DNA from 2 places in the Streptomyces sp. NPDC002577 genome. Region 2 is predicted to be linked to the other one. Evidence: predicted binding sites of a transcription regulator. Region 2 holds the regulator's gene; the other holds the start of a gene.
What was found. Region 2 encodes HspR, which represses chaperone genes until heat shock. Its sites were predicted from a motif close to TTGAGNNNNNNNNNCTCAA; they were not measured.
Positions count from the first base shown of each region.

Region 1: lon (endopeptidase La) is a predicted target of HspR. The motif match lies at 3,947-3,965, and genes of this name have one in related genera.

Region 1 covers NZ_JBSFWK010000002.1:203,863-214,260, reverse strand. The annotation lists gene ACWD4J_RS04580 (spermidine synthase) at 1-113, opposite strand, end outside; gene ACWD4J_RS04575 (DUF3626 domain-containing protein) at 200-1,240, opposite strand; gene ACWD4J_RS04570 (SAM-dependent methyltransferase) at 1,315-2,064, opposite strand; gene ACWD4J_RS04565 (phosphotransferase family protein) at 2,140-3,111, opposite strand; gene ACWD4J_RS04560 (GNAT family N-acetyltransferase) at 3,207-3,833, opposite strand; gene lon (endopeptidase La) at 3,988-6,405, shown strand; gene ACWD4J_RS04550 (lysozyme) at 6,520-7,434, opposite strand; gene ACWD4J_RS04545 (MarR family winged helix-turn-helix transcriptional regulator) at 7,710-8,237, shown strand; gene ACWD4J_RS04540 (protein phosphatase 2C domain-containing protein) at 8,376-9,161, opposite strand; gene ACWD4J_RS04535 (nitrate- and nitrite sensing domain-containing protein) at 9,749-10,398, shown strand, end outside.
Region 2 covers NZ_JBSFWK010000009.1:4,084-14,481, forward strand. The annotation lists gene ACWD4J_RS14920 (LCP family protein) at 1-769, shown strand, start outside; gene ACWD4J_RS14925 (polysaccharide biosynthesis tyrosine autokinase) at 914-2,410, shown strand; gene ACWD4J_RS14930 (arsenate reductase/protein-tyrosine-phosphatase family protein) at 2,407-2,946, shown strand; gene dnaK (molecular chaperone DnaK) at 3,278-5,128, shown strand; gene grpE (nucleotide exchange factor GrpE) at 5,125-5,802, shown strand; gene dnaJ (molecular chaperone DnaJ) at 5,857-7,038, shown strand; gene ACWD4J_RS14950 (heat shock protein transcriptional repressor HspR) at 7,044-7,496, shown strand; gene ACWD4J_RS14955 (hypothetical protein) at 7,715-8,629, opposite strand; gene ACWD4J_RS14960 (hypothetical protein) at 8,670-9,773, opposite strand; gene ACWD4J_RS14965 (transglutaminase family protein) at 10,042-10,398, opposite strand, start outside.

The sequences.
Region 1 (10,398 bases), on a different contig from region 2:
ATGATCTGCAGCAGATCGCCGTGGCGGCGGAGGGCCACTTCACCGTGAGGGCCGTCCCGTCGGTCCAGGACGACGGGGCCTTCCGGGACTGGGGTGTTGTACGGGATGGACATGGTTCCCATCCTGGTCCGCCCGTCCCCGCAGGGCCACTTGTTTGCGCCTCCGGAGACCTTCGTGCCGTCACGGCGGAGCCGGTTGGTCAGGAAGCGGACGAGCGGGCCACCGGCGCGGCGGGCGGAGCCGGCTCACCGAACCACACCAGGCAGTGCCACAACTGCTTGACGTACTGCAGCACTTCGTCCTGTGTGCCCCATTCCGCCCACTCCTGCGGCTCGGTGACGACGGAGGCGGCGGCGCGTCCCAGGACCTGCGCGTCCAGCAGCCCGTCCGCACCGGCGAACTCCGCGCAGACGCGGACCGCGAGCGGCCGCATGACCGGTCCGCGGAACTCGTCGTCCAGCTCCTCCGCCCGCAGGCGGAACCCCTCGTGCCACTCGACCGCGAGCCCGTGACGCGCGGCGGTGTACAGCAGCAGCGCCCCGGTCGGCGAACCCCGGAAGGACGGGTCCAGGACCAGGGCTTCCGCATCGAGGCGCAGATCGACGGGACCGTGGACCTGCACCTCGATGTACTCGTCCAGCGCCCGCCCGTTCCGTACGGGGCCGACGGACTCCGGCAGTTCGCGCAGGACCGCCACCGGATCGGCGCCCGTGACACCGAGGATCCGGCCGGTGCCCCGTGCCGTCTCGCACAGCCCGGCGAGTACCGCTGCGAAGGCGTCGACGGTGCCGATGTCGTCCGGGCCGACATGGCTGTCGCCGAAGCAGTAGGTGGCCCGGTCGTGCACAGCGGGCCGCAGCCGCACATGGCAGGAGCCGTAGCGCGGGCACGCACCGTCGCGATGCTTCATCACATTGAGCCCGCCGTACCTCGGCCGCTCGCCCGCGCTGACACCCGGCGCGTGGTACGCCCCGCCGAACAGCCGCTCCTCCCAGCCGTCCCGGTCCCCGCCGGGATACGCGGTGCGGCTGCCGTTGGACAGACCCGTCTCGTACTGGCTGCGGTACCGCCCGTCCGAACAGAGGGACTCGGCCACCGTGCGGCCGTCCGCGAGCAGCCGGTCCGGGTGGAAATTGAGCGTCACGCGCGCGTGCTCGCGTACGAGGGAGGCGAGCTGCTCGACGTGGGCCGCGATGGAGGCGGTCATGTCCCTGCCGATGGCGGCAGCGATTCGGGCCACCGCGTCCGCGTGGCGGGCGCGACCCGCGGTCCGTACGTGGTGGACGGCCGCTGACTGAGCCGCCGTCAGGGCCCTCACGTGCCGTCGGCCCGGCGCAGTACGAGCGTCACGAAGCCCAGAGTGCCGCGGTAGCCGCGCAACCATTCCTCGCGGTGGGCGGTTGCGGTCTGCAGGGCTTCGGCGTGGCCGGGGTCGTCGGGGTGGTCCAGGCCCCAGCGGGTGAGGGTGCCGGTCCAGGACCACTCGTAGTCGTCCCACTCCTCGGCGGTACTGACGTGCCCGTACACCGGGAGCCAGCCGTCGGCCGTGATCCGGTCGACGGTCGTCGCGAGGTCGGTGAACTCGTCGGGCGCGAAGCCCGCGTCGAGCGTCGCCCGGTCCGGCTCACGCTCCCAGAAGCCGTCCCCGACGAGGACGCTTCCGCCCGGGGCGAGGTGCCTGCGGGCGGCCCGGAGGGTGGGCGGCAGTCCGCCGAAGGCGTGGGCGGCGCCGACACTGAGCACCAGGTCGTAGGGGTCGGTGGCGGTGAACTCCGTCGCGTCCCGGTGGTGGAAGGTGAGCCGGTCGCCGAAGCCGTCCCGCTCGGCCGCCGCCCGGGCGCGGTCGAGGGCCGCGGGCGCGAGGTCGACCCCGTCGGCCCGCAGCCCCGGCCGCCCGGACAGGGCCCGCAGCAGCCACTCGCCGGAGCCGCATCCGAGGTCGAGCAGACGTCCGCCCGCGCGCGGGAGCGCCCGTTCCAGTAGCCGTGCGACGGAGGCGTCGCTCAGGGGCGCCGCTATCGGGTGGTCTCCGTGGGCGAGAGCGCTGATCGTCTGGCGGTCCATGCGGGCATCGTGGCGGTGACGAGCCCCGGCTGTCATGGGAATTACCGCCCGGGGCTTCCGGTCCCGGCAAGGCACTCAGGTCAGATCGGCCCAGGGACGGGGCGGAGCCGAGGCGAAGAAGTGAAGGAGGCCCAGCAGCCGACTGGCCGGTGGGGCGGTCCAGTGGCGTGCGCCGGGTTTCGGTACGGGATCCCACAGGCGGCCGAGGGCCCAGGCGAGGTGGTACCAGAGCACGCGTGCCTCCCAGGACCGCGCATCCGCCGACGCTCCCTCGCCGGCCTCCTGGCGGTATCCGGCGAGCATCGCCGGGACGCCGGTCAAGGGAGTCTTGGCGAACTCGGTCGCCGGATCCGCCCACTGGGCATCACCCCAGTCCACGATGGAGGTGAGGTCTCCCGCCGCCGACGAGGCGAGCAGATTCTGCGGGGAGATGTCCCCGTGCACCAGGACCCGGGCGGGGGCAGGGGGAAGATGAGCGGAGAGCCGGTCGAACCAGTCGGTGAGCCAGCGAGACGTCCGGACGTCGATCCAGCCTTCGCCGAGGAGGCGGGCCACGAGTGTCCGCGGGTCGCCGGTGTCGTCGTCCGCAGGAACGGCAGAGAGATCCGGTGTCGTGGTGCGGGACAGCCGGTGGAGCTTGGCCAGCTCCCGGCCCACCTGGCGAAAGACGCGCTCCGTCTGGGCTGTGGGCAGTTCGAGTTCCGCGAGGTCCACTCCGGGCGCCCGAGCGAGCACCATGTACGGCACGTCCACCACGGAGAACGTGTCATCGAACGTGACGACATCGGGAGTGCGCACCCCGGCGCGTCGCGCGGCGGGGATGACCGCGGCCTCCTTGACCAGGTCGGGGAGAAACCGCACCGTCCGCGGAATCCGCAGCACCAAGTCGTCCCCGAGGAAGAAGACGCGGTTGGCAGCCCCCGAGAGGACGGGCCGGACCTGTTCAGCGGTGGTCCCGTGCCGGGCGGCGATGACGGCCAGCACCTCGGGACTCGCCTCGTAACGTTCCTCGCAGCGCTCCCCGCAGCCCTCCTCGTAGCCCTCCACGATCGAGCATCGTGGCATTGGCCCGCCCCGTGCGTCCTGCCCTTTTCGGCAGGCGGGCGCGGGGCGTGGCTCGGCGAAGGCGGCCGCTGCCGACCTCAGCCGGCGGGGCTGAAGTAGACCCCGGTCAGCGGCGCATGCACCCGCCACCCCAGCGACTCGTACAGCGCCCGCCCCGCCACCGTCGCGCTCAGCACCCCCGTCGTGGCGCCCTGCTCCACCGCGATGGTCGTGAGCGTGCGCATCACCAGGCTGCCGAGCCCCCGGCGGCGGTGGGCCGGGTCGGTCTCGATCCGGTCGGCGACCGCCGTCGGGCCGGTCGGGGCGATCTGGCCGCGGGCCGCGAATCCGCCGTCGTCGGTCACGACGAGGACCCGGGTGACGCCGTCGCGGGTCCAGGTCCGCAGCCCGTAGCCGTCCGGGGCCGGTGCGGCGGCCCGGTGCAGCGGGGCCGTCATGAGGAAGGCCGGGTCGTCGAGCGTCCAGCCCGGGGCGAGCCAGGGCGCGACCGTCTCCGGTGCCTCGAACAGCTTCAGCCATACGCCGGGGGCGCCCACGTCCTCGGTGAGCTTGCGGACGGTGGGCTCGTCGGCTGCCGGCAGGACGTGCCGCGTGACCTGATGGCGCAGCCCGACGTCGACGGTGTAGCCCCAGGGCCGCTCCACCGGCTCAGACGCTCCCCGCGAGACGACCCAACCGTCGACCCAGGCCCGGACCATGTCCATCGCTCCTCCTCCACGAAGTGCTCCCGGCCCATTCCGCACCCGGCTGACCTGGGCCGCCTGCTTGATCGCTCAGAGCGAACAACGCCCCGGGAACATCCAGCGACTCATGTGCATTGAGCGTGCATAACTCAACTTGACTGCCGAAGGGGAGATCATGGGATCGACGTCCACACCGCTCACCCTGCCCGTGTTGCCGCTCGACGACGAGGTCGTGCTGCCCGGGATGGTGGTTCCGCTGGACCTCACCGATGCCGACGTACGAGCCGCGGTGGAGGCCGCTCAGGCCGCCGCGCGGTCCACTGGCGACAGCAAGCCGAAGGTGCTCCTTGTTCCACGCATCGACGGGACGTACGCCGCGACCGGTGTGCTCGGCACCGTGGAGCAGGTCGGGCGGCTCTCCGGCGGTGATCCGGGCGCGCTGATCCGCGGCCGAGAGCGCGTGCAGATCGGCGCCGGGACGACCGGGCCGGGTGCGGCGCTGTGGGTCGAGGGCCTGCAGGTCGACGAGACCGTGCCGGAGCCGCTGCCGGGCGCGGTCGCCGAGCTGGTGAAGGAGTACAAGGCACTCGCCACGAGCTGGCTGAAGAAGCGCGGCGCCTGGCAGGTCGTGGACCGCGTGGCCCAGATCGACGACGTGTCGGCACTCGCGGACAACTCCGGCTACTCACCGTTCCTGACGACCACCCAGAAGGTGGAGCTCCTGGAGACCACCGACCCGGTCGCGCGTCTGAAGCTCGCCACAGAGCAGCTGCGCGAACACCTCGCCGAGCAGGACGTGGCCGAGTCCATCGCCAAGGACGTCCAGGAGGGCGTGGACAAGCAGCAGCGCGAGTTCCTGCTGCGGCGCCAGCTCGAAGCCGTGCGCAAGGAGTTGCGCGAGCTAAACGGCGAGGATGGGGACGACGAGCCCGACGACTACCGCGCGCGTGTGGAGGCCGCCGACCTGCCCGAGAAGGTCCGCGAGGCCGCGCTCAAGGAGGTCGACAAGCTCGAGCGGTCGAGCGACCAGTCGCCCGAGGGCTCCTGGATCCGCACCTGGCTCGACACCGTCCTCGAGCTCCCCTGGCACGAGCGGACCGAAGACCAGTACGACATCCAGGGCGCCAAGGCCGTGCTCGACGCCGAACACGCGGGCCTCGAAGACGTGAAGGAGCGGATCACCGAATACCTGGCGGTGCGAAAGCGGCGCGCCGACCGGGGCCTGGGCGTGGTCGGCGGGCGGCGCGGGGGTGCCGTTCTCGCGCTCGTCGGCCCGCCCGGTGTCGGCAAGACCAGCCTCGGCGAGTCGGTCGCGCACGCCATGGGGCGGAAGTTCGTGCGCGTCGCGCTCGGCGGCGTACGCGACGAGGCGGAGATCCGCGGCCACCGGCGTACGTACGTGGGCGCCCTGCCCGGCCGTATCGTCCGCGCCATCAAGGAGGCCGGGTCCATGAACCCCGTCGTCCTCCTCGACGAGATCGACAAGGTCGGCTCCGACTTCCGCGGCGACCCCGCGGCCGCACTGCTCGAGGTCCTCGACCCCGCGCAGAACCACACCTTCCGGGACCACTACCTGGAGGTGGAGCTCGACCTGAGCGACGTCGTCTTCCTCGCCACCGCCAACGTTCTGGAAGCCATCCCGGAGGCGCTGCTCGACCGTATGGAGCTCGTCCGGCTCGACGGCTACACCGAGGACGAGAAGGTCGTCATCGCCCGCGACCACCTGCTGCCGCGTCAGCTGGAGCGGGCCGGGCTCGACAAGGACGAGGTCACGATCGACGAGGGCGCGCTGCGCAAGCTCGCCGGCGAGTACACGCGCGAGGCAGGCGTACGCACCCTCGAGCGCTCCATCGCGCGCCTGCTGCGCAAGGTCGCGTCCCAGCACGAACTGGGCGAGCGCGCGCTGCCGTTCACGGTCACGGACGGCGACCTCCGCGGGCTCATCGGGCGGCCGCACCACGTGCCCGAGTCCGCGCAGGACCCCGCCGAGCGGCGCACGTCGGTCCCCGGCGTGGCCACCGGGCTCGCCGTCACCGGCGCGGGCGGCGACGTGCTGTACGTCGAGGCGTCGCTCGCCGACCCGGAGACCGGCGCGGCCGGACTGACCCTCACCGGCCAGCTCGGGGACGTCATGAAGGAGTCCGCACAGATCGCTCTCTCCTTCCTCCGCTCGCACGGCGCCGAACTGGAGCTGCCGGTCGGCGACCTGAAGGAGCGGGGCGTGCACATCCACTTCCCGGCGGGCGCGGTGCCGAAGGACGGCCCGAGCGCGGGCGTCACCATGACGACGGCCCTCGCGTCGCTGCTGAGCGGCCGCCAGGTCCGTACGGATGTGGCGATGACCGGTGAGGTCTCGCTGACCGGGCGGGTCCTGCCCATCGGCGGCGTCAAGCAGAAGCTGCTGGCCGCCCACCGGGCCGGGATCACGACGGTGGTCATCCCGAAGCGGAACGAACCCGACCTGGACGACGTCCCGGCCGAGGTCCTGGACAAGCTCGACGTCCACGCGGTCACGGACGTCCGCCAGGTGCTGGAGCTGGCGCTGTCACCGGCGACGAACGGCGCGCCGGCGCAGGTGCCGCTCGCCGCGTGACCAGGCAGCCCGCCAAGGCCGGGCGACGAAGGTTTCGGTCGCGGAGTGACGGACGCGACCGGAAGGCAAAGGCCCGGGACCCCTGTGGGTCCCGGGCCCGCGCGTACGTGCTGATCAGCCGTTGGCCAGTGCCTGCACCCGGTCCAGGGCCCCGTTGAACTTGTCGTGGTCGCCGACCGTGGGGCCGGTCGACGTGTACTGCCACATGGTGTAGTAGCTCCACCCGGCGGGGAGTTCACCGACCGTCGTGTTGTAGCGAGCGATCCACAGCGGGTTGGTCGACGCGAAACCGCTGTAGTTGCCCGTGCACAGCGTCCACCAGCTCGTCGAGGTGTAGATCACCGCGTCCCGCCCCGTACGCGCCTTGTACTGGTCCAGGAAGCTCTTGATCCAGCTGACCATGCCGCTCTGCGTCTTGCCGTAGCAGTCCGCTCCGTACGGGTTCCACTCGATGTCCAGCACGCCCGGCAGCGTCTTGCCGTCCTTGGACCAGCCGCCGCCGTTGTCCACGAAGTAGTTGGCCTGGGTGGCCCCGGTCGTCGTGTCGGGGGTCGCGAAGTGGTACGACCCGCGGATCATCCCGATGTTGTACGAACCGTTGTACTGCTGTGTGAAGTAGGCGTTCTTGTAGTACGTGCCCTCGGTGGCCTTGACGTAGGCCCACTTCACGCCGCTGCTCCACAGCGTCGACCAGGCGACGTTGCCCTGGTAGCTGCTGACGTCCACGCCCTCCGTCTGCGTGGCGTTGCCGTCCGCGGGCAGCCCGCCCTGGCCGTCGTGCTCGACGACGCCCATGCCCATGTAGGCCGAGCCGCGGGCCGGTACGTCCGCGGTGCCGGCCGCCTGCGCCGCGAACGGCAGCGCGAGCAGGAGCGAGAGTGCCGCGAGGAGAATCCCGGCCGCGGAGCGGCCCGAGCGGCGTGCGAGGCGCGGGCCGCGGGCAGAGGGGGATGCCGATGGGGATGTCGAGGGGGATGTCGCCCACGTCCGGCGGGGTGCGGGGGAGGGCGTGGATCTGTGCACGGGCATACGTGCCTCCGAAGGCCTCGGTGAGCTCGGTGGAGCCCAAAGGTGGGGGAAGGTGCCGCTGTGCCGGTTCGCCGCCATGTCGGTGGGGCTTCTTCGCCGCCCTCAATGGCGTGCACATGCCAGAGAAGTGGTGCTCGGCGGAGACTCTACGCACGTAGATCCCGGCGTGGGAAGAGGGCCCGGCGGCCGCCGTTGGTCTACTCCTGCGAAATACTGGTCGAGCTGCGGCAACGGCTGCGCATCGAGGGAAACTTTCAGAGTCGGGAAACCGGGGCATGGGTGCTGACGTGCACGAGGACGGGAACGAAGCCGGCAGAGAAGCCGGAACCGGGGCGGAGCGCGGGAGCGCGTCCGAAGCGCCGGAACACGGTGCGGACCGTGAATTCCTTTCGCTGGAACGCGAACTGACCGTCTTTCTGCGCCGCGCACGGGCCACCTCAGGCGAGATGGCCCGCGAGGTCCACCCCGACCTCGAACCCGCGGCGTACGGACTCCTCGTACGACTGGATGAGCGCGGGCAGCAGCGGGCCACCGAACTCGCCGCGTACATCGGCGTCGGCAAGGCGACGATGAGCCGGCAGCTGCGCGCGCTCGAGGAACTCGGGCTGGTCGCACGCGAGCCCGACCCCGCCGACGGGCGCGCCTGGCTCGTGCACCTCACCGACGAGGGGCGCGACCGCTTCCGCACCGTGCGGGACGCCCGCCGTGCCCGCTATGTCCGCCAGCTCGCCGACTGGGACCGCATGGAGGTGGCGGAACTGGCCCGCCTCCTCCATCAGCTGAACGCGGGAGCCGAGGGCTAGGAGTGTCCTGAAGATCTTGGAATCGCGCCCGGCTTGCATCGGTTCATGACGATTGACATTTACTGGCAATCCGGGGCGAGCCGGGTGGTCGGAGCAAGATCTTCATCGGTCTCCTAGGCCCGGCACGTTGCCGGCGTCTCACGGTTCGGCGTACACCACCGCCGCGTCGTCGTGTCTCTTGCTGCGGCCCAGGAACCGCCGCTCGGTGTCCGCGCTCTCCAGGGCCCGGACACGGTCGATGAGCGCCTGGGGGCCCTCCTTGCGGAGGAAGGTGAGGCAGTCGTGCCAGTCGCCCTCCCCGAACTTCTCCACCCAGCGTGTGGCCCCGTCCGTGAGCGCGGCCACCGCTCGTACGCCCAACCGCGGCACCGATCCGGTGACCGCACGCGCGGATACGGAGGGATCGGCCGCCGCGGTGAAGAAGCCGCCCTCCTTGTTGCGCACCGTCGCGTCGGCGACCGCGTCCGAGGCGAGCGAGGAGCGCGGCAGGCGCGACAGGCGGTCGTCCAGGACGGCGCGGACCGTGCCGTCCTGGCCCTCGATGAGCAGGGCGGAGTCGGACAGCACCAGATACTCGAACCGCTCGTCGTCCCAGCGCGCCAGCACGGCGGTCGCCTGCGGTGTCCGCGGGTGAGAAAGGTCACAGGTTTCGCGGTGAGCTTCGGCGGTGCGCCGGATTGCCTCCGAAAGGATCTCCTGCAGTGTCAAATCTCTTCGCGAAACGGACAGTTCGCCCAGCGCTCCGCCCAGTCGCGCCGTGAACCACGGAACGGAATGCCGACAGCCCGTCTCGTCCGGCGGTGGCGTCACTCCGTCGAGCAGGACGAGCGAACCACCCTGTCCTGAGGCCGGAACCGCCACCGATGCATAGTCCTCATTGGGCCGGGCAGGGGTACCCGGGGCTGTTGCGAGCTCGATACGCATTCAGTCAGTCTGCACGAGGTCTTCACGCGATCCGCAACTCTTGGTGAACGCTCGGATCATATGGCGAACCAGCAGGTCAGACGCCGGATTTCGGTCGGAATGATCCACCCCGCCTGGCTGCGGCGGGGCATCTTGCCAAAGGTCAGTGGAGACGTCCACCCATGGCCGTGTGCACGGGCTGTGAGCGTGGCTCCGGGAACTTGCCCACCAACTCCCCGTCGATGTTCACTCCTTCGGGTGGCGGGCAAGGCGATGGGCGGTCGCTGCTCATCGGCGCTGGAATGGTCTGGAGCCGTATGAGGAGGCGCTCGCGTTGACGGACCGTCACCCGGGCCCAGGGGTTGGACGAGTCAGGAATGCGAGCACCGGTGCAGAAGATGCGGCCTCGGCGACGCAAGGGCGGGCAGACGGCGTTCGACACGGTCGGCGGGGGTGCGCCCGGCGCCTCCGTGCCCGGCCAGCGGATCACGCCGACCGCTCCCGACGCGGCAAAGAGCGCTCCGGGCGCGGGTGCGCAGTACGGCACCGGTGTCCCGACTGGCGCGGGGGCACCGAGCGCCGCGGGTGACCTCGGCGCCGTAAATGCCATGTCCGGCGGAGGTACCGGCCCCACGGGAGCGTCGGGTGCCCCTGGAACGGCGGCCCTGGCAGCCGTGGACCGGCGCCGCCCCGCGCGCGTGCGCAACCGCCTCATCGTCGCCGTCGCCGTCGTCGCCGCCGCGATCGCCGGAGCGGGCGCGCCGGCCATCGTCGCGGCCTCCGGGCAGCTGAACGACTCCCAGCAGCTGGTGACGCTCGCCGAGCAGACGCAGCAGGCTCTCACCCTGGCCCACTCCCTGGCCGACGAACGCGACGACGTCACCTCCTATATCGCCGCGGGCCGCCCTGAGGGCAAGGGGCTCTCCGGGCAGCGCAGCGCCCGCGTCGACCGGCAGGCCGACGAACTGCGTACCGACGCCCCCGCCGCGCTGCTCCGCGACATCAAGGACATCGCGGCCGTCCGGAGAACAGCGCTCACCGGCAAGAGCACTGCTCTCGAAGCGCATGCCGCGTACTCCGAGGTCATCTCCGAACTGCACGCCCTCGCCAGGGAGCTGGCGGATCAGCTGCCGCCCCGCGCGGGCTCCGGATCGCGTGCCCTGGTGGATCTCGACAGCGCCGTCGAGCAGGCGGCGGCCGCCCGCGGGCTCCTGCTCGCCGCCTACGCCGTGCCCCGGACCACCACGACCACCACCAC
Region 2 (10,398 bases):
GGGATCGGACTACCGGCAGGAACTCGGCAGCGCCCGCTCGGACACCGCGATGCTGCTGCATCTGTCGGGCGACCGCAGCCGCCTCGAGATCGTGAGTGTGCCGCGTGATCTCTATGCGAACCTCCCCGTCTGCCGTACGGCGGACGGGGAGCCCAGCCGGGCCCAGCGCGCCCAGTTCAACTGGGCCTACGCGTTCGGGGGTGCGGCCTGCACGATTCGGACCTTCGAACGACTCACGGGCGTCCGTGTCGACCATCATCTGGTGCTGGACTTCGGCGGTTTCAGGAAGATCATCAGCGCCGTCGGTGGCGTCCAGGTCGATCTGCCGAAAGCGGAGCGCGACCCGAACGTGGGGCTCGATCTGCCGGCCGGACGGCAGGTGATCACGGGCGAGGAGGCGCTCGCGTACGTCCGTGCCCGGCAGTACGTCGGGGACGGGAGCGACCTCAACAGGATTCACCGGCAACAGGGGTTCCTGACCAGCCTCGGCGAAAAGCTGCGCAGCAGTGGTGTGTTGACCAACCCTTCGAGGCTGTACCCGATTCTGGACGCTGCGACCTCGTCGATCACCGCGGACGCAGGGCTCGATTCGCTCGGTGAGTTGTACGCAGTGATCAAGCGTGTCAGGGAGGTACCGGAAAGCCATGTCCGATTTGTCACGGTTCCGCACCGCACCGCGCCGGACGACGCCAATCGTCTGGTGCTCGAACAGCCGCAGGCGGCAAGGCTGTTCGCGGCTCTGCGGGAGGACCGTCCGGTAGCGCCGTAAGCCTGACGTGCCGTCGTTCGGGTGACTCCCGGGTTTGAAGTACCGCAGTGCCTATCCTCTGCGGTGCACATCGGGAGCAAACCGGTCCACTCAGACGATCCGGCCTACCCAGACCATTTTCTACAGCCCTGTGAGGGGTGCACGTTGGATTTCCGCGGATTTCTCAAGGTTCTCGCCAGACGCTGGCCGACCGTCGTGGTCTGTCTGCTGCTCGGCATCGGTGCGGGTCAGGCCGCCACCCAGCTGATCAGACCCGTCTACGAGGCCCGTACTCAGCTCTTCGTCGCCACCAGGACCGGCGTCGACACCGCTGAACTCAACCAGGGCCAGAGCTTCTCGCAGGCTCGCGTCCAGTCGTACGCGGCGATCGTCGCCACCCGCCAGGTGACCGAACCAGTGCTGCGTGAACTGGGGTTGCGGACCACGCCGGAGATGCTGGCCTCCAAGATCTCGGCGGAGGTCCCGCTCAACACCGTGCTCATCAACATCACGGTCCGGGACACGTCCCCGTCGCGTGCGGCGCGGATCGCCAACGCCGTCGCGGAGCGCTTCAGTGCCGTCGTCGAGCGGCTCGAGACGCCGAAGCGGGTGACGGAGCCCGCGCCGAGGGCCAGCGGACCGGCGGGCGACGGCGTTGCCGCCCCCGCCGCCGTCCCGCCCGCCGAGGCCATCTCGCCCGTCTCGCTCGGCGTCACCCAGCCCGCCGGCGCCCCGACCGTCCCCGTCTCGCCGAGGCCGCTGCTCAATCTGGTCGCAGGCATCCTCGGCGGTCTGCTGCTCGGCGCCGGATTCGTCGCCCTGCGCGAGACGCTCGACACCACCCTCAAGTCCAGCGAGGCGCTGAGCGAGCTCACCTCGCTGCCGGTGCTCGGATCCATTCCGTTCGACAAGGACGCCTCGAGGCAGCCGCTCGCCACGGGCGCCGCCAAGCACACCACGCGTGCCGAGGCGTTCCGCAAGCTCCGTACCAATCTGCAGTTCGCGCAGGTCGACGACCGGCCGCGAGTGATCGTCGTGACCAGCCCGGTGCCCGGCGAGGGCAAGACCAACACCGCTGCGAATCTGGCCCTTTCACTCGCTGAGGCGGGCATCAAGACCTGTCTGGTCGACGCCGACCTGCGCCGTCCGTGCATGGCGCGCACCTTCGGTCTGGTGCAGAACGCCGGACTGACCACCGTGCTCATCGGCCAGGCCAACATCGAGGACGTGATCCAGCAGGCCGGGAACAGCCTTTCGGTGCTCACGAGTGGCGCGGTGCCGCCCAACCCGACCGAGTTGCTCTCCTCGGACCGGATGGGCGAGGTGCTGCGCGAACTCGCGGCCCGCTACGAGGCCGTGATCGTCGACACCGCGCCCCTGCTGCCGGTCGCCGACACCATCGGCCTGGCGCCGCTCGCCCAGGGTGCGCTCCTCGTCGTACGCGCATCGAAGACAAGCCGAGACCAGATCCGTACGGCCGCGGCCTCGCTGAGCCAGGTGGGCGTACGCACCCTCGGTTCCGTTTTCAGCATGGCGCCGCTGTCCAAGGGCAAGGGCTATGGCTACGGCTACGGGTCCTACGGCGAGCTGCCCTCGCCGCGCCCGGGCAAGCGCAAGGAGGGCGCCGAGCCCGCCCTGACACACCTCGCGGGCGACAAATGACCCGGGTGCTCTTCGTCTGCACCGGCAATGTGCACCGCTCGGTACTCGCCGAGCGGTTGCTGGGGGCCAGGCTCGGGCCGGGCTCCCCCGTGCTGCCGGAGAGCGCCGGCACAGAGGCGCGGCACCGCGGCGGCATGGACGCGGCCACCCGGCGCGTTCTGGAGGAGCTGGGCGGTGACGGCGCCGGGTTCGCGTCCCGCCCGCTCACCGAGGAGCTCGTCGCCGGGGCCGGGCTGGTGCTCGGCCTCGCCCACGAGCACCGGGAGGCCGCCGTGCAGATCTCGCCGCTGGCGATGCGCCGCTGCTTCACGCTCAAGGAGTTCGTACGGCTGGCCGACGGGGCCTTCGGCGACGTGGTCGCGGAGGCCGCCGCGCGTCGGGGCCTCGTCGCCGCGGTGCACGGCAGCGAGGACGATGTCGCGGACCCTGTCGGACAGCCGTACGCCGTCCTGCGCGACTGTGCGCGGGAGATCGACGCGGCGGTGTCCCGCCTCGCCTCGCTGCTGGAACCGGCTGCCGCCCTGGCGCTGTCGTAGGGGCCCCCTCCGCCGGGGGCCCGGGGGCCCGAGGCGCACGGCGGGCGTCGGCCCCGGCTGTGGACCGAGGGCCCCCGGAAGATGGACCTTGGGCCTCGGACCGGGCACCACAGGACCTGCCCCGATGGGACAAATCGGGCGTAGGGTCCACACTGGCTCCAGGTGGTGCTCGGTCTGTCGCGGCGGTGCGGCGGCGCCTCGCGAGACGCTCTGTGCTTGCTCGTAAGCGCTCGATAAAAGTTGAGTCCGGTCGACTCAGCTCTGTTGACTCGCCCACATCCTTCATGCATCCTTGAGCCTGTTCCACTCAAGTCATGCTGGAGGAATTGAAATGGCACGTGCGGTCGGCATCGACCTGGGCACGACTAACTCCGTCGTCAGCGTTCTGGAGGGCGGTGAGCCCACCGTCATCACCAACGCCGAGGGCGCCAGGACCACGCCGTCCGTCGTCGCCTTCGCCAAGAACGGTGAGGTGCTCGTCGGCGAGGTCGCCAAGCGCCAGGCGGTCACGAACGTCGACAGGACCATCCGGTCGGTCAAGCGCCACATGGGCACCGGCTGGAAGATCAACCTGGACGGCAAGGACTTCAACCCGCAGCAGATCAGCGCGTTCATCCTGCAGAAGCTGAAGCGGGACGCCGAGGCGTACCTGGGCGAGAAGGTGACCGACGCGGTCATCACCGTCCCGGCGTACTTCAACGACTCCGAGCGTCAGGCGACGAAGGAGGCCGGCGAGATCGCCGGTCTGAACGTCCTGCGTATCGTCAACGAGCCGACCGCCGCCGCCCTGGCGTACGGCCTCGACAAGGACGACCAGACGATCCTCGTCTTCGACCTCGGTGGCGGCACCTTCGACGTGTCCCTCCTCGAGATCGGTGACGGCGTCGTCGAGGTGAAGGCCACCAACGGCGACAACCACCTCGGTGGTGACGACTGGGACCAGCGCGTCGTCGACTACCTGGTCAAGCAGTTCGCGAACGGCCACGGCGTCGACCTGTCCAAGGACAAGATGGCCCTCCAGCGCCTCCGTGAGGCCGCCGAGAAGGCCAAGATCGAGCTGTCCTCGTCCACCGAGACCTCGATCAACCTGCCCTACATCACGGCGTCCGCCGAGGGCCCGCTGCACCTGGACGAGAAGCTCACGCGCGCCCAGTTCCAGCAGCTCACGGCCGACCTGCTCGAGCGCTGCAAGACGCCGTTCCACAACGTGATCAAGGACGCCGGCATCTCGATCAACGAGATCGACCACGTCGTCCTGGTCGGTGGCTCCACCCGTATGCCCGCCGTCGCCGAGCTCGTCAAGGAGCTGACCGGCGGCAAGGACGCCAACAAGGGCGTCAACCCGGACGAGGTCGTCGCCATCGGCGCCGTCCTGCAGGCCGGTGTTCTCAAGGGTGAGGTCAAGGACGTCCTGCTCCTCGACGTGACCCCGCTGTCCCTCGGTATCGAGACCAAGGGCGGCATCATGACCAAGCTCATCGACCGGAACACGACCATCCCGACCAAGCGGTCGGAGATCTTCACGACGGCCGAGGACAACCAGCCGTCCGTGCAGATCCAGGTCTACCAGGGCGAGCGCGAGATCGCGGCGTACAACAAGAAGCTCGGCATGTTCGAGCTGACCGGTCTGCCGCCGGCCCCGCGTGGCGTCCCGCAGATCGAGGTCGCGTTCGACATCGACGCCAACGGCATCATGCACGTGACCGCGAAGGACCTGGGCACGGGCAAGGAGCAGAAGATGACCGTCACCGGCGGCTCCTCGCTGCCGAAGGACGAGGTCGACCGCATGCGCCAGGAGGCCGAGCAGTACGCGGAGGAGGACCACCGCCGCCGCGAGGCCGCCGAGACCCGCAACCAGGGCGAGCAGCTCGTCTACCAGACCGAGAAGTTCCTCAAGGACAACGAGGACAAGGTCCCGGGCGAGATCAAGACCGAGGTCGAGGAGGCCGTCGCCGAGCTGAAGGAGAAGCTCAAGGGCGAGGAGACCGCCGAGATCCGCACCGCCACGGAGAAGGTCGCCGCCGTCTCGCAGAAGCTGGGCCAGGCCATGTACGCCGACGCCCAGGCCGCGCAGGCCGCGGGCGGTGCCGGTGACGCCGGTGCCGGTCAGGCCAAGGCCGCTGACGACGACGTCGTCGACGCCGAGATCGTCGACGAGGACCGCAAGGACGGTGCCGCGTGACGGAGGAGACCCCGGGCTTCGAAGAGCAGCCCGACGTCCCCTCCGGCGCCACCTCTGAAGACGCCGAGTCGAAGGCCGCCGAGTCCAAGGAGGGCGCGGCGGCCCCGGCCGGGGACGCGACGCAGACGGCCGGCCTGACGGCCGAGCTGGACCAGGTGCGCACCGCGCTCGGTGAGCGCACCGCGGACCTCCAGCGGCTGCAGGCCGAGTTCCAGAACTACCGCCGCCGGGTCGAGCGCGACCGGATCGCGGTCAAGGAGATCGCCATCGCGAACCTCCTGACCGAGCTCCTCCCCGTGCTCGACGACATCGGGCGCGCGCGGGAGCACGGCGAGCTCGTGGGCGGGTTCAAGTCGGTGGCCGAATCGCTGGAGACGGTCGCCGCCAAGATGGGCCTGCAGCAGTTCGGCAAGGAGGGCGAGCCCTTCGACCCGACGGTCCACGAGGCGCTGATGCACTCGTATGCGCCGGACGTCACGGAGACGACGTGCGTGGCGATTCTGCAGCCGGGGTACCGGTTCGGCGAGCGCACCATCCGCCCCGCGCGGGTGGCCGTGGCGGAGCCGCAGCCCGGCGCGCAGACGGTCAAGGCCGACAAGGCCGAAGCAGGCGACGGGTCTTCGGAAGCGACAGACGCGACGGGCAAGGAGAACGGTGGCCCGGACGAGGGCTGACGTCATACGAACGGTACGGATCGCCGTACGGACGAGGAAGGAGGGACGTCGGGGATGAGCACCAAGGACTTCATCGAGAAGGACTTCTACAAGGTCCTCGGCGTCCCCAAGGACGCCACCGAGGCCGAGATCAAGAAGGCGTACCGGAAGCTCGCCCGCGAGTTCCACCCGGACGCCAACAAGGGCAACGCCAAGGCCGAGGAGCGCTTCAAGGAGATCTCCGAGGCGAACGACGTCCTCGGCGACCCCAAGAAGCGCAAGGAGTACGACGACGCGCGCGCCCTCTTCGGCAACGGCGGGTTCCGCCCGGGGCCGGGAGCCGGGGGCGGAACGTTCAACTTCGACCTGGGCGACCTCTTCGGCGGGGGCGCCCAGGGCGGCGCGGGCGGTGCCGGCGGATTCGGCGGCGGGCTCGGTGACGTCTTCGGGGGGCTGTTCAACCGCGGTGGCGGCACGGGCACGCGTACGCAGCCGCGGCGCGGCCAGGACATCGAGTCCGAGGTCACGCTGAGCTTCACGGAGGCGGTGGACGGTGCGACCGTCCCGCTGCGGATGTCGTCGCAGCAGCCGTGCAAGGCCTGCTCGGGCACCGGCGACAAGAACGGCACGCCGCGCGTGTGCCCGACCTGCGTCGGCACCGGCCAGGTGGCGCGCGGCTCGGGCGGCGGCTTCTCGCTGACCGACCCGTGCCCCGACTGCAAGGGCCGCGGCCTGATCGCGGAGAACCCCTGCGAGGTCTGCAACGGCTCGGGCCGCGCCAAGTCGTCCCGCACCATGCAGGTCCGTATCCCGGCCGGGGTGAGCGACGGGCAGCGGATCCGCCTGCGCGGCAAGGGCGCACCCGGCGAGCGGGGCGGCCCGGCGGGCGACCTGTATGTGGTCGTGCACGTCGACGCCCACCCCGTCTTCGGCCGCAAGGGTGACAACCTCACCGTCACGGTGCCGGTCACCTTCGCGGAGGCCGCGCTCGGTGGTGAGGTGAAGGTCCCCACGCTCGGCGGCCCGCCGGTCACGCTGAAGCTGCCGCCGGGCACGCCCAACGGGCGCACGATGCGCGCCCGCGGCAAGGGCGCGGTCCGCAAGGACGGCACCCGCGGCGACCTGCTGGTCACGGTCGAGGTCGCCGTGCCGAAGGACGTGACGGGCAAGGCTCGGGACGCCCTGGAGGCGTATCGCGAGGCGACCGCGGGTGACGACCCGCGGGAGGAGCTGTTCCAGGCCGCGAAGGGAGCATGACGCATATGGACAGCCGTCGGCGGAACCCTTACGAACTGACCGAAGAGACGCCGGTGTACGTCATCTCGGTGGCGGCCCAGCTCAGCGGGCTGCACCCGCAGACTCTGCGGCAGTACGACCGTCTCGGCCTGGTCTCACCCGACCGCACCGCCGGCCGGGGCCGGCGCTACTCGGCCCGCGACATCGAGCTGCTCCGCCAGGTGCAGCAGCTGTCGCAGGACGAGGGCATCAACCTCGCCGGCATCAAGCGCATCATCGAGCTGGAGAACCAGGTCGTGGCGCTGCAGCAGCGCGTCGCGGAACTCCAGGACGCGCTGGACGGGGCGGCGGCGACGATGAGGCAGCGCGAGGCGGCGGTCCATGCGTCGTACCGCCGGGACCTGGTGCCGTACCAGGAGGTGCAGCAGACCAGCGCGCTGGTGGTGTGGCGGCCGAAGCGGCAGCAGTCCTCGGACTGACGCACGCTGACGCACACGCTTACGCGAAAGGGGCCCGGAGAAGAATCTCCGGGCCCCTTCGTCATGCCGTCGGTCGTGCCGTCGGCCGTGCAGTCAGTCGTGCCGTCAGGAGGACGGCGGTACGGCCGCGCTCACCAGGACCGGGGCGGTCGCGAGGACGGCCGCCGCGGACACGGGCAACGATCACGGGCCCGGCGCGGGCCTGAGGGGCGCTCCGCTCAGAGGTTCATGAGGAGTACGCCGAGGAAGACGATCGGGTACGCGGCGGCCAGCACAGTGATGGGCAGGCCGAGGAGGACGTAGGCGAGGAAGAGGAGGGCCCGTACGACGAGTCCGTGGCGGGCGGCGATCCGATCCGGGTCGTACGGGTCGTACGTCACCTCGATGCGTTCCGGGTCGGTGGCGACCACCTTGCCGCCGCCGCTGTACGTCCGCTGGGTGCCTGCCGCGTCGGTGAACGCGTAGACCTTGGTGACCGTGGTCTCGCCGTCGGTTCCGGTCCCGTAGCTCTTCTCCTTGAAAGTGGCCACGACCGTGATGCCCCGGCGGCGCAACAGCCACCAGTCCACCGTGGTCCGGTACACGAACACGGCGATCGCAAGCCCGACGAGGAACGGCGTGAAGAAGACGGCCCAGAACAGCGTGAGTTCCGATTCGCCGGTTGCGGCGGCAAGCCCGAGGCCCAGGACGAACAGGCCGCCCATCGCCCAGAGCATCGGGTATTCGCGAACTGTTCGCCAGCGGTCCCTGCCTTCGGCCGCCGCAGGACGGGGCACGGCGGTCACCAAGGTGGCACCGTCCACGCGTCGTTGCTCGGCGTCCCGGACGGGCAGCGCCGCCGTGACCGCCGCCGCGAAGGCTTGGGCGGCCTCGGCACTGGGTGAGCCGAGCGTGTAGACGACGGGATCGGTGCTCGCGGATGCGGACGTCAGGACGATCTCGATGACCCGCGGCTTCGGTCCTCCGGTCGTGCCGTCTCCCGGGTCCTGACCGTTACGTCCTCGCGTACGGACCGTCTCTATGGCGGCCAGCGGAATACGGATCCGAGACCGCCCCCATGCCCGCTCCAGCAGCACCTCGTCCCGCCCGAAGCGCGCCGTGGCCCGGCGTCCCCTCAACACCAGTTCGGTCATGAGACGACCGTACGGGAGGCGCCCGGGTGCTTGTCACAAGTCATGCGATCGACGGGTCCGATTCCTCGACCACCGTCCAGGACAGGCCCTCCGGGAGGGACTGGCTGGACGCTGCGATTCCGCGTATCGCGCCGGTCACGAGCGCGGCCGCGGAGAGCGCGCACAGCAGCCAGCTCAGTGCGGCCGGCAGGTCGTCGGGGCCGACGTACAGGACCGGGGCGGCGAGCAGTGCCGCGAGCAGTGCGCCGCCCAGGATCGGGAGGTGAACAGGTGCCTGGAACTTGGCGGTTCGGGGCAGGCGGCGGGCTGTTGTCGCGTCGCCGGGGGCCGCGCGGTGGGTGCCCTTCAGGTACGGGCGGGCCTCGTCCGGGTCGGTGAGGCCCATGAGGACCTCGCCGTTGTCGGCGACGAAGGCCGCGGGGAGTTCCTCCTCGATCAGCTTCCATCGCTCGGGCCAGCACAGCCGGCCCTCCTGGCCGCCGAGGCGCAGGGCGGCACGGCCTACCTCGTCCGACGGAGCGGCCAGCCTGATCTCGCGCTCGCCGGCCCGCAGGACGAGCCAGTGGAACTGCGTGACGTTCAGCTCGCCCGGCTTGTCGCCGCGCTTCGAGTAGCGCAGACGGACCGGCTCGCCCACCCGTACCCGGACGGCGTGGACCTCGCCGCGGCCGGCGTCCTCGGTCAGGACGCGCAGCTTGCGTCGCTGGTCCGCCTGGCTCACCTGGCGGCGGGCGAAGCCGAGGGCCTTCACGGTCACGATGAAGACGAGGATGATCACCAACCCGCTGAGGAAGCCGCCCCTGGTGCCTGCGGCCAGCCGGGTGAGCACGAGCGGGGTGAGGGCGACGAGGACGGCAGCCGTCGCCCGGCCGGTGTCGCGGGCCGGGAGCGGCAGCTTGCGCGGCAAAGGTGGCGGTGTCGCGGAATCCGTCGCCACGGCCTGCGACACCGGCCCGAGCAGAGGCGCCGTACGGCAGGCGAGCGCCCACCCTCCGACGGCGACCGCCGCCCCGCCCAGCGCCCAGAGGATGTCCCAGCGCGGCGCCGGGGCGTCGTAGCGGGCGAAGACCAGGACCAGGGCCACGGCCGCGCAGGCGAGAGCGGCGCAGGCCAGGGCGCGGGTGACGAGGGTGGAGCGTCGCATGTACGTCCTTCACCGGGGCGGTGGAGCCGGGGTGGGGGAGGCACCGTCTCACGGGGGCGGGTGGCGGGATGCGCGCGGACCGGCGGCTCTCGCGGTCGAGCATGGGGGAGGGGGGACGAGAGGGTGGGCTGGTGACCGCGGCGCGGGTGTCAGTTTCCCCGTGATCGGCATGGGAGTAAAGGGCCCGACGAGTGGATGGGGAGGGCGAGTTGGCGGCTCGCCCCCCGCCCCGACAGGGTGACCAGGACACCCCACCCTCCACCCCCGTTCACGCCACCCGCGTGAACTCCACCAACACCTCCGGCGGCCCGCCGGCCACCCCCCGGTACACCCCCTTGTGCGGTGTCACGTCGTCGTAGTCGCGGCCCCGGCCCACGATCACGTGGGACTCGTTCGCCTGGGTGCGGTTCGTCGGGTCGTAGCCGGTCCAGTCGCCCGCCCAGTACTCGATCCAGGCGTGGCTCTGGCCCGCGACCGGGCGGTGGAGCTCCGCGTCGCGTTCCGGGTGGAGGTAGCCGGAGACGTAGCGGGTCGGCAGGCGGAGGGCGCGCAGCAGGCCCGCCGTGAGGTGGGCGATGTCCTGGCAGACCCCGGCGCCCTGCTCCCAGGCCTCGGTGGCGACGGT